2 regions of the Ammoniphilus soli genome follow, and region 1 is predicted to be linked to the other one. Evidence: riboswitches for the same ligand, from Rfam matches in the RefSeq annotation. Region 1 holds a riboswitch; the other holds the start of a gene.
The links. A riboswitch is a leader RNA that binds a small molecule or an ion and turns the genes downstream of it on or off. The one in region 1 is predicted to bind cyclic di-GMP.

Region 1 (4,102 bases):
GGGGTTGGGCTCCGAGAATCGATTTGGAAGATGGGCTTAAAGATCTTTTATCCATGGGAGGGTAAATGTTGATTACAAGGGGGATTGTATGTGGTTGAATTAATGGATATTACCTGGCTTCACTTAGCCATCTTGATTCTGGCCTCTTTCCGCTTAACTCATTTGGTTGTTTACGATGAGATCACTTCATTTATCAGAGCTCCTTTTATGTCTGAATCTTACGAGTTGGATGATAATGGCGAGATGATACGCAAGGTGGAGATTAAGGGTTCAGGCCTTCGGTACTGGATCGGGAGCTTATTAAGCTGCCATTGGTGTGTAGGCATCTGGTCTTCCTTGGCGCTGGTCCTGTTGTATTGGTTTCTGCCTCTAAGTTTTGTCGCCATAATCATTCTTGCCGTCTCCGGCGGTGCGGCAATCCTTTCATCAAGAGTTTAGTGAGGGTAATCGGATAAAGCCGGCATGCGGGCATGCCCTATTACTGCGAATCAGGACAATCTGCTGGAGCATATAGTAAGGCAGAGGTGAAGCGCCATGATTCAAAAGAGTAAAGAGCCAGTGATCAGAAATGTTCGCATGGAATTTTCTGGCGAGTGCAAATCGAAGGAAGAATTCCATGATTTCCTTGCTAAATTGATCCTAAAAAATGAGCAGCATAAATCAAAAAACCTCACGAAGTAAGAGGTTTTTATTTTCGTCCAATAATTCAATAGTGATTGGTATTCAACTATTGGGCGATTGGACCGGCAAGTGGAATACCTTTAATGGCACTGATTGTGGTAAGCATAGCAAAGTGTTCATTTTTGGTAAAATTGCATTTACTCTTTAATCGTGACGTAATATACTAAAAATAGATAAAAAAGCCTACCCAAAAAATGGGTTGCAGTAAAGCGAATCTATAATGAAATGATGAAAATGGCAAAATCACTGAAAGGTGATGACGCAAAGCTAAAGGGGCTAAGTTGGTTAAACCGATAAGTCAGCCAGTTGCCGAATATGGAAAGCAAAGGCCCCCTTTATATTCGAATGGAGGGTAATCTTGAGTATACTGACCGAAAAACAGGTGACGCGTATAATTGAATTAATGCGAATGGACTCCAACAATTTTAACCAGATGGTTAGTATGGAGTTTCGTCATCAGTTGATTAATGATTATGGGTTAACCCATAAAGAAATTGATATGATGGAGCACATTTTGTGCGAAGCGTATAGAAATATTACTGAATTGCTTTGCGAACATTGAGTTGAAAAATGTCAACGGCAAGGGTGACCGGGAACAATCCAGTGTGCTAGCCCATGGTTCCTCTGTTCTCGGAATATTTTAATATTTAATGATAAGGGAGGCGTTACTATCAGATGCCTTCTTTATTTTTGCTCAAATATTAAATATTTATTTCCAAATGGGGAAGGATTTTCCACATACTCCTGTTGAATAGTAGTATGTTAGAAAAATATAGCAGATAGGAGAAAAAAATGGGGGAAAGTAGATTTTATATTGTTACAACTGGGGGGCAGTCTGTTAAAGATAATGGAACTATTATTTTACATTTACTGAATCCTTTAAAATCAAAAAAATCATTGCAAATAGGATCTGTTAAGTCAAAGGGTTCTTGTGATTACTGCCTTGAAGTCCAAGAAGATTGTGCAATTTTAGCAAAGGGAGTTTTATTGGAAAAGTTTAACTTCAAAAATTTTTCATATGATTATTCGAGTCTTGTATCCGCTCAAATGATCATTCATGATGCAAATCCTATAATAGGAGGGCATGTAATGGATACATTTTTATCCCATAATGGAATCGCTGGAAAAGATTATAAGGGGACTTACGTAATAATGCCTGGACAGTCCATTTCCTTTTACATCACCAATCTGACTGGAGCGGAACAGAGCTTTACGATTAGTGTTGGTTGGATGGAGAAATAAAGGTGCCTTTGTGATTGTTTTCTTGCATCGGGTTTCTCGAAATGATCAAGTCCTGATCTCATCTTTCTGATTGTGTTAGCAAATAAACGCCCGACCTCTAATAATAGAGGATCGGGCGTTTTTATCTATTTCCTATACAAAATAAAATCCAAACCCTAGAATGATATAGACCGCTAGCAGGAGGATTCCTTCAAACCAATTCGTGGCGCCGTCCCGTGATATGGACTTCGCAATAAACGCGCTAACCCCTATAGCCACAAGCTCATATTGGCTGAAGATAATGTCCATCGGATTTCCGAACAGGTAACTGATAAATACGAGGACAGGAGCAACAAACAAAGCGATTTGCAAGCTGCTTCCTACTGCGATTTCCACTGAAGTTCCGATTTTATTTTTCATCGCCATGAAGATAGCTGCACTATGCTCGGCTGCATTTCCAACAATGGCGACCACGAATATCCCCAAAAAGGCTTGGGACAAGTGGAGGCTTTCTGCCACACCATGGAGGGAATGGACGAGCCATTCAGAAGTGACAGCGACAAAAATGGTAGAGATCAGCATGATGAGAATCGCGGCTCTGTTACTCCAAACCGGGGTTTCTTCTTCATGCCCCGCCTCACCCGGATCTGTTAATTCTTTTTTGTGGGTCACCATCGAAAAGGTTAACCATAAAAGATAGCATCCGATTAATGCACCCGCCACAACTAAGCTAAAGATATGTAACTGGCCGTTTTCCAGGGAGCCGGCAAACGCAGCGGGAATAAAAAGAGCTATGACACTCAGCAGCATCAAGGAGGCATTGTGTCCAGCCAGCATGCCATTGAATTTTTGGACCTTGAATTTAAGCCCGCCAAAGAAGAGGCTGAGGCCGAGCACAAGCAGGAGATTGCCAATGATGGAGCCGGTAAGCGAGGCTTTCACCATGTCGAACATGCCTTCCTTAATCAAAATCGTAGCAATAATCAACTCCGCAGCATTGCCGAAGGTCGCGTTTAAAAAACCTCCGATGCGTTCACCGGCATAATGCGCCACGCTCTCAGTTGCTTTTCCCAAAAGAGCGGCAAGCAATATCACGGATAAGGAGGCGGTGCCAAATTGCAGCCCTGTGGAGTGGGTAAAATAATGGGCCCATGCGCTGAGAGCAAGGGAAACGGCAATGGCAAGGTAAAACAATTTGGTTTTCATTTGGTTCTCGTTCTCCTCCTAAATGATAAATATAATAAATCCCCTTAACCATACTGTATGGCTAAGGGGGATTTGATTATAACGAGGAGTTTTATATATCTAAGTCATAGGCATACACTGCATTTTCCTGAATAAACTCGCGGCGGGGCTCCACACTTTCACCCATGAGCATCTCCACCAGTTCGTTAGCTTCTGCGGCATCTTCGAGATAGACGCGCTGGAGGGTTCGGGTCTCGGGGTTCATAGTCGTCTCCCAAAGCTGGTCTGGATTCATTTCGCCGAGGCCCTTATAGCGCTGGGTGCTAGGTTCAGACTTAGCCGGGAGCTGCTGCAGAATCTTTTCTTTTTCCTGATCATTGAAAGCGTAGTAAATAGTTTTGCCTTGCTGGATCTTATAAAGCGGCGGCTGGGCGATATAGATATAGCCATGGGCAATGAGCTCGGGCATATAGCGAAAGAAAAACGTCAAAAGGAGGGTGCGGATATGGGCGCCGTCCACGTCCGCATCCGTCATGATGATAATCTTATGATACCTCAGCTTGCTGAGGGTAAAGTCATCATGCACCCCTGTCCCCAAGGCCTTGACGATGGCTCGAATCTCCTGGTTGGACAGGATTTTATCCAGCCGAGCCTTTTCCACATTCACGATTTTTCCCTTCAAAGGAAGGATCGCTTGAAAATAACGATCCCTGCCTTGCTTCGCCGATCCTCCGGCAGAATCTCCTTCAACAATGTAAATTTCGCTTTCCGCTGCATTTCGACTAGCGCAGTCCGCTAGTTTTCCCGGTAGCATCATGCTATTTTCCAGGGAGTTTTTTCTCCGGGTCAATTCTCTCGCTTTCTTGGCAGCGATTCGAGCGCGGGAAGCCAAGGATAATTTCTCGATGATTCGTTTGGCATCATTGGGGTTTTCCTCAAGAAAAGCAAAGAATTCGGATCCGAACCAGGTTTCCATCATTCGCCGCACTTCCGCATTCCCTAGTTTGGCTTTGGT
Region 2 (4,102 bases), on a different contig from region 1:
AATGGTGACAATCTGGACCAATAAGATCAAATACATATGCGGCTTGTGGATTGGCTAGCTTGGCAACACCACCTAGAGGGATGGATTCAAAGTCTTTCGGGTCACCCGTCTTTAACGCCTTAATATAGGCGTTGTAGGCACAGAGGTCAACCTCGCCAAGTCTATTATGCGGCAACCCCTTTGAAAAATTCCCGATTTTCTTTAAAAACAATCGCTCATCGCTATTGCATGGTTGATTAAGGAGCGGACGTTTCATTTGGGAGCGTGCTGCTTTTAAACGAACTAGAAATGCCTTCCTATTACGCTTTTGTTCATTTAATGGCCCGATTACACACTTATTTTTCTTATTACTAGCAGTTTTCTTTCTTGTCCCCATTTTATCACCTTTTCGTATGAAATATCAGTACAAAACCATCATGGGTAAATGGCATTATGTGATCTCCTTTTGGTTATGTGACCATAGAGCCTGTTGGTTTATTAAAATTAATAATCTAAAATTCTGTTCAGTATATTCGTTTCTATTTTATTGTGTATGGGTTATTCTACTAAGTTAATAACCTTATTCAAAAAAAGCTGCACACGCAGCTTTATGGGGATACAAACGTAACATCTATTGTTTGTTCAAAATAGGAAAAATATAGTTGGCGATGAAACATCATGGCCTTATCCGATCCTCCGCTTAAGACAATAATGGCATCCGCGTTCTTTGGTTCTTCCTCAAGTACTAGAAAAGATCCAGCAGACCGAAAGATAGCCAAACAAAAGAAAGATGCTGCCCATCCAATAAAGAGCTGCTGCTTTCCTTCTTCTCATTTTCTTATACATTTTTCTCTACTCCTATCAATTAATTTCCTACCATTGGTTTTCAAAAAGCTAATATACTAAATGAGGCCTGAACGCTTTATACAGTTAGACCTTGTTTTATATCACCATTCGTTACTTAAATAACCTTGTAATCAACGACATTTTTCGACTGGGGTCAGACCCCTACCCGAGGGGTATCACCCCCGAAGCGGGCAAAGTTCCGATAAAAGTTGGTTATATATTACGATAGGCTAACAAAGGAACTACCCTTTGTAACCCTAGCATCTCCCTCCATGTAACACCTCCATACGAATATCACTTGAATCTAAATTAGGCTTGATCACTTATAGATAGTCAGACCTAACCTAAAGTCTCAACTTCTTTCAAGTTACTTAACCTGAGGGGGGGTATCCCCAGAGGCGGACATTCACAATCTAAATCTTATCCTACTTCTTTGAAGCCCTAAATCCAGCTTTACGTGCTTGTTCAGTCGTTTTAAAGCAATACTCCGCTTTTGTTTTATTGTAAAACTGACCACCAGGAACGTGGTATATCCTTTCTCCTTTATTGCTTATATTACCTTTAACTCCTCCGTTACAATAACTGTATGAATGATCGTTAATTACGCCATGATTGGCGCTTGCTACTCCTATGGCTGATAATACAAATATTGAAGAAAGTACAGAAATAATGATTTTTCTTTTCATATAGCTAGTTCCTTTCTACTATATTTAAACCTTTTCCCTTGAGTGAGTATAAATTTCTAGTAAAATTATACTATATTACCATTACCTAATACATATATTATCAATTCAAAGTAACCTTTTTATGTGAACGTAATTAATAATCCTATTCTAATTATTTTCAATGTATCCCTTCATCTTCTATGTTTGCTTTCCAATTGCTGCTTATTCTTTCAACTTCAAGAAAACATAGTACAGAGTCAGAATCAACAAAGAAAGCCGTCCTTTCGGACGGCTAATAATCGAGAATTAATTTTCTATCTCACTGATCAAATTTCTTTCTAATTTTCTCTTTCTGAATAAGGCTTTGATTACTAAACTCTTCTTCAGCTTCGGACACTAAATCCGTGTTTAAACCAGCAGCTACGAGTTCATTCTCCATCTCTTCCAACAACTGGTTAAACTTTAAAGTTATATCTTCCCGAAGCTGTCTTCCTTTAGCTATTATCTCTGAAAAACTACCTTTTCCTGATAATGCATCTGAAACTAATTTGTTTAGACTTGATTTCGCTTCACTTTCTAGCTGTTTAAACAAGGGAAAGTATTTTGTTCTTATATCATTTTCAGTCACAACTTTTTGTTGCTGTTTATTGGTAGTCTCATTTTTAGCATACACTTCTCCAGATAATCCACTAAACGAGATCGCTGCTGCTAGCGCTGAAATCATAATTAATTTAGTAAACCTCATATAGGTTCTCCTTTCGGTAACTGGCTGGCTTATCCTGATATTCTGGATTTAGCCCCTTTTAGTTTTGCGTCCCTAAGTTTCCATAGGTTTGCCTTTATCGATTTGAGTAAGAAAAATCAATGAGTTCGATCAAATCACTAACGGCCCTCCTTATATTATTTTGAAAAATAAATCGAACAGGCCGTTTTATCGGCAGCTGGCTGGCATATCAGTGTGGCTGGGTTAGCCCCTCTAGCTTTGCGTCATCATCTTTCAATGATTTTGCCTTTGTCGTACGATTTATATTTTTGTCGAATTCTATAGAAGATATTACCAATACCTAAGCCTATAAGAACATATCCCATTCGTCCTATCTTTTATTCTTATGGGTAGTCATTAAGACTTAATTTTAATAGTAATAGTGCGTAGAGTCTTTTCATAGTTACCCTTGTTTCTTTCCCCCGAAGTTCCTCCTCGTTTAGGAGAGTTTCTCTTATATTAAAGGCTACTCTTAAAACGGAATACATCTCCCAACTAGAAGGACTATTCTTTGTGAACGGTCCCCTTACTTAGCACGTTCTCCCGTTCTGGGATCGTTCCGTTTCTCGACAAAATCCGGGTGGTGACAGGCACTCAATGGATATCACTCCCCACCTAGGAGAGCGGATTTTGCCCATCTACTACTTCTCTTAACGAAACGCCCTAACACAATAAGGCACTTTCTCTCCTGTCTCAGGAGAAGGACTGGTTACCTCCCGATTCTCCCCAATAAGGAATGACCCCAACTTTCCTCACTGGGGACCCTTTCTCTTATCTCTATTCTCCTCCTATGGGAATCTATAAACAGCTAATCTCTCCTTCAGGAGAGTCTATTTATATAAATATATATTTAAAAGACTTAAATAATAGATAGATTAAAAGATCTTGATGATCAGATCATCTCTTCTCCCAATCGGGGACGGCTCCTGTAGGAACCTCACTCTATCATTGTGAATCCCTTCACACAGAATACTACCATTTGGTTGGTTTTCAATTCTGCATCTTTTTTCTAAAGTGAAATGGGGAGAGTGATTCATATGGACGAGCGTCGAATGATTGGCGAGAATATTGGCAGATTAAGAAAAAGACGAGGGTATACGCAGCTAGAACTCGCAAAAAGCTTGAACAACAGTCTTCAATATGTCCAAAAAATTGAACAGCAAGGAACTTTATCTCTGAAGACCCTAATTAAGTTCTCTCACCCCCTACATACAGCGCCTCAGCTTCTTCTTCCCGACTTTTGGATACCTTTGCCTCTCAATCACGAAGACTTTCTCGAGCAATTGTACTTTTATGCAGCCCAAGCCAAAGATGAGGAACAGCGTCGCCAGATCATCCAAACGCTCAAGAAGCTTGTCCAAGAAGATCCACTCCCCTAACACCCACTTTCAGGAGGTTACCTTATGTCCACGCTTTCTACTTTCCCCTATCTTCCCCTTTATCCGTTTACCCTGTCCGATTGGCTCCCCAAGTTAGGCGAAAAAGCCTTCTTAGCTTGGCTAAACTTCCACAGCTGGAAAGATCAGCTCCACTCGACAGCCCCCACCGTTCTACCCTTTTCCCTGACTCAACTAACGAAGCGACTTAAAGTCGGTAACTCTACATTTTACAATCAGATTCTCCGGCCATTATGGAACTATGGATTGATCGATTTAAGAAAAACACCCGGAACGAACCAATGTCTCGTTACCGTTTACCTCTACCCCGAAAACTGTCCGGAAAAAGCACTCCTGCCACTGACCGCACTCCGAGACTACGACCATGACTTTGTTCCTTGTACCTCTAGCTCACCACAGTCTCTCCCTATTGAAGAGGATACGGTCGCTCCTGAACGGGAAGTCGATCCTCC

Region 2: another riboswitch for cyclic di-GMP. It lies ahead of ABLT31_RS21140 (hypothetical protein); the one in region 1 lies ahead of ABLT31_RS25800 (hypothetical protein).

Annotation. Positions count from the first base shown of each region.
Region 1 is NZ_JBEGDL010000018.1:45,141-49,242, forward strand. It holds gene ABLT31_RS25785 (NAD-dependent epimerase/dehydratase family protein) at 1-65, shown strand, start outside; gene ABLT31_RS25790 (DUF1360 domain-containing protein) at 91-438, shown strand; gene ABLT31_RS25795 (hypothetical protein) at 535-681, shown strand; cyclic di-GMP riboswitch class I at 908-995, shown strand; gene ABLT31_RS25800 (hypothetical protein) at 1,040-1,243, shown strand; gene ABLT31_RS25805 (hypothetical protein) at 1,474-1,923, shown strand; gene cax (calcium/proton exchanger) at 2,056-3,108, opposite strand; gene gyrB (DNA topoisomerase (ATP-hydrolyzing) subunit B) at 3,200-4,102, opposite strand, start outside.
Region 2 is NZ_JBEGDL010000012.1:12,654-16,755, forward strand. It holds gene ABLT31_RS21125 (vanadium-dependent haloperoxidase) at 1-376, opposite strand, end outside; gene ABLT31_RS21130 (hypothetical protein) at 588-758, opposite strand; gene ABLT31_RS21135 (sunset domain-containing protein) at 1,251-1,511, opposite strand; gene ABLT31_RS21140 (hypothetical protein) at 1,810-2,235, opposite strand; cyclic di-GMP riboswitch class I at 2,248-2,338, opposite strand; cyclic di-GMP riboswitch class I at 2,424-2,511, opposite strand; gene ABLT31_RS21145 (helix-turn-helix domain-containing protein) at 3,291-3,632, shown strand; gene ABLT31_RS21150 (hypothetical protein) at 3,657-4,102, shown strand, end outside.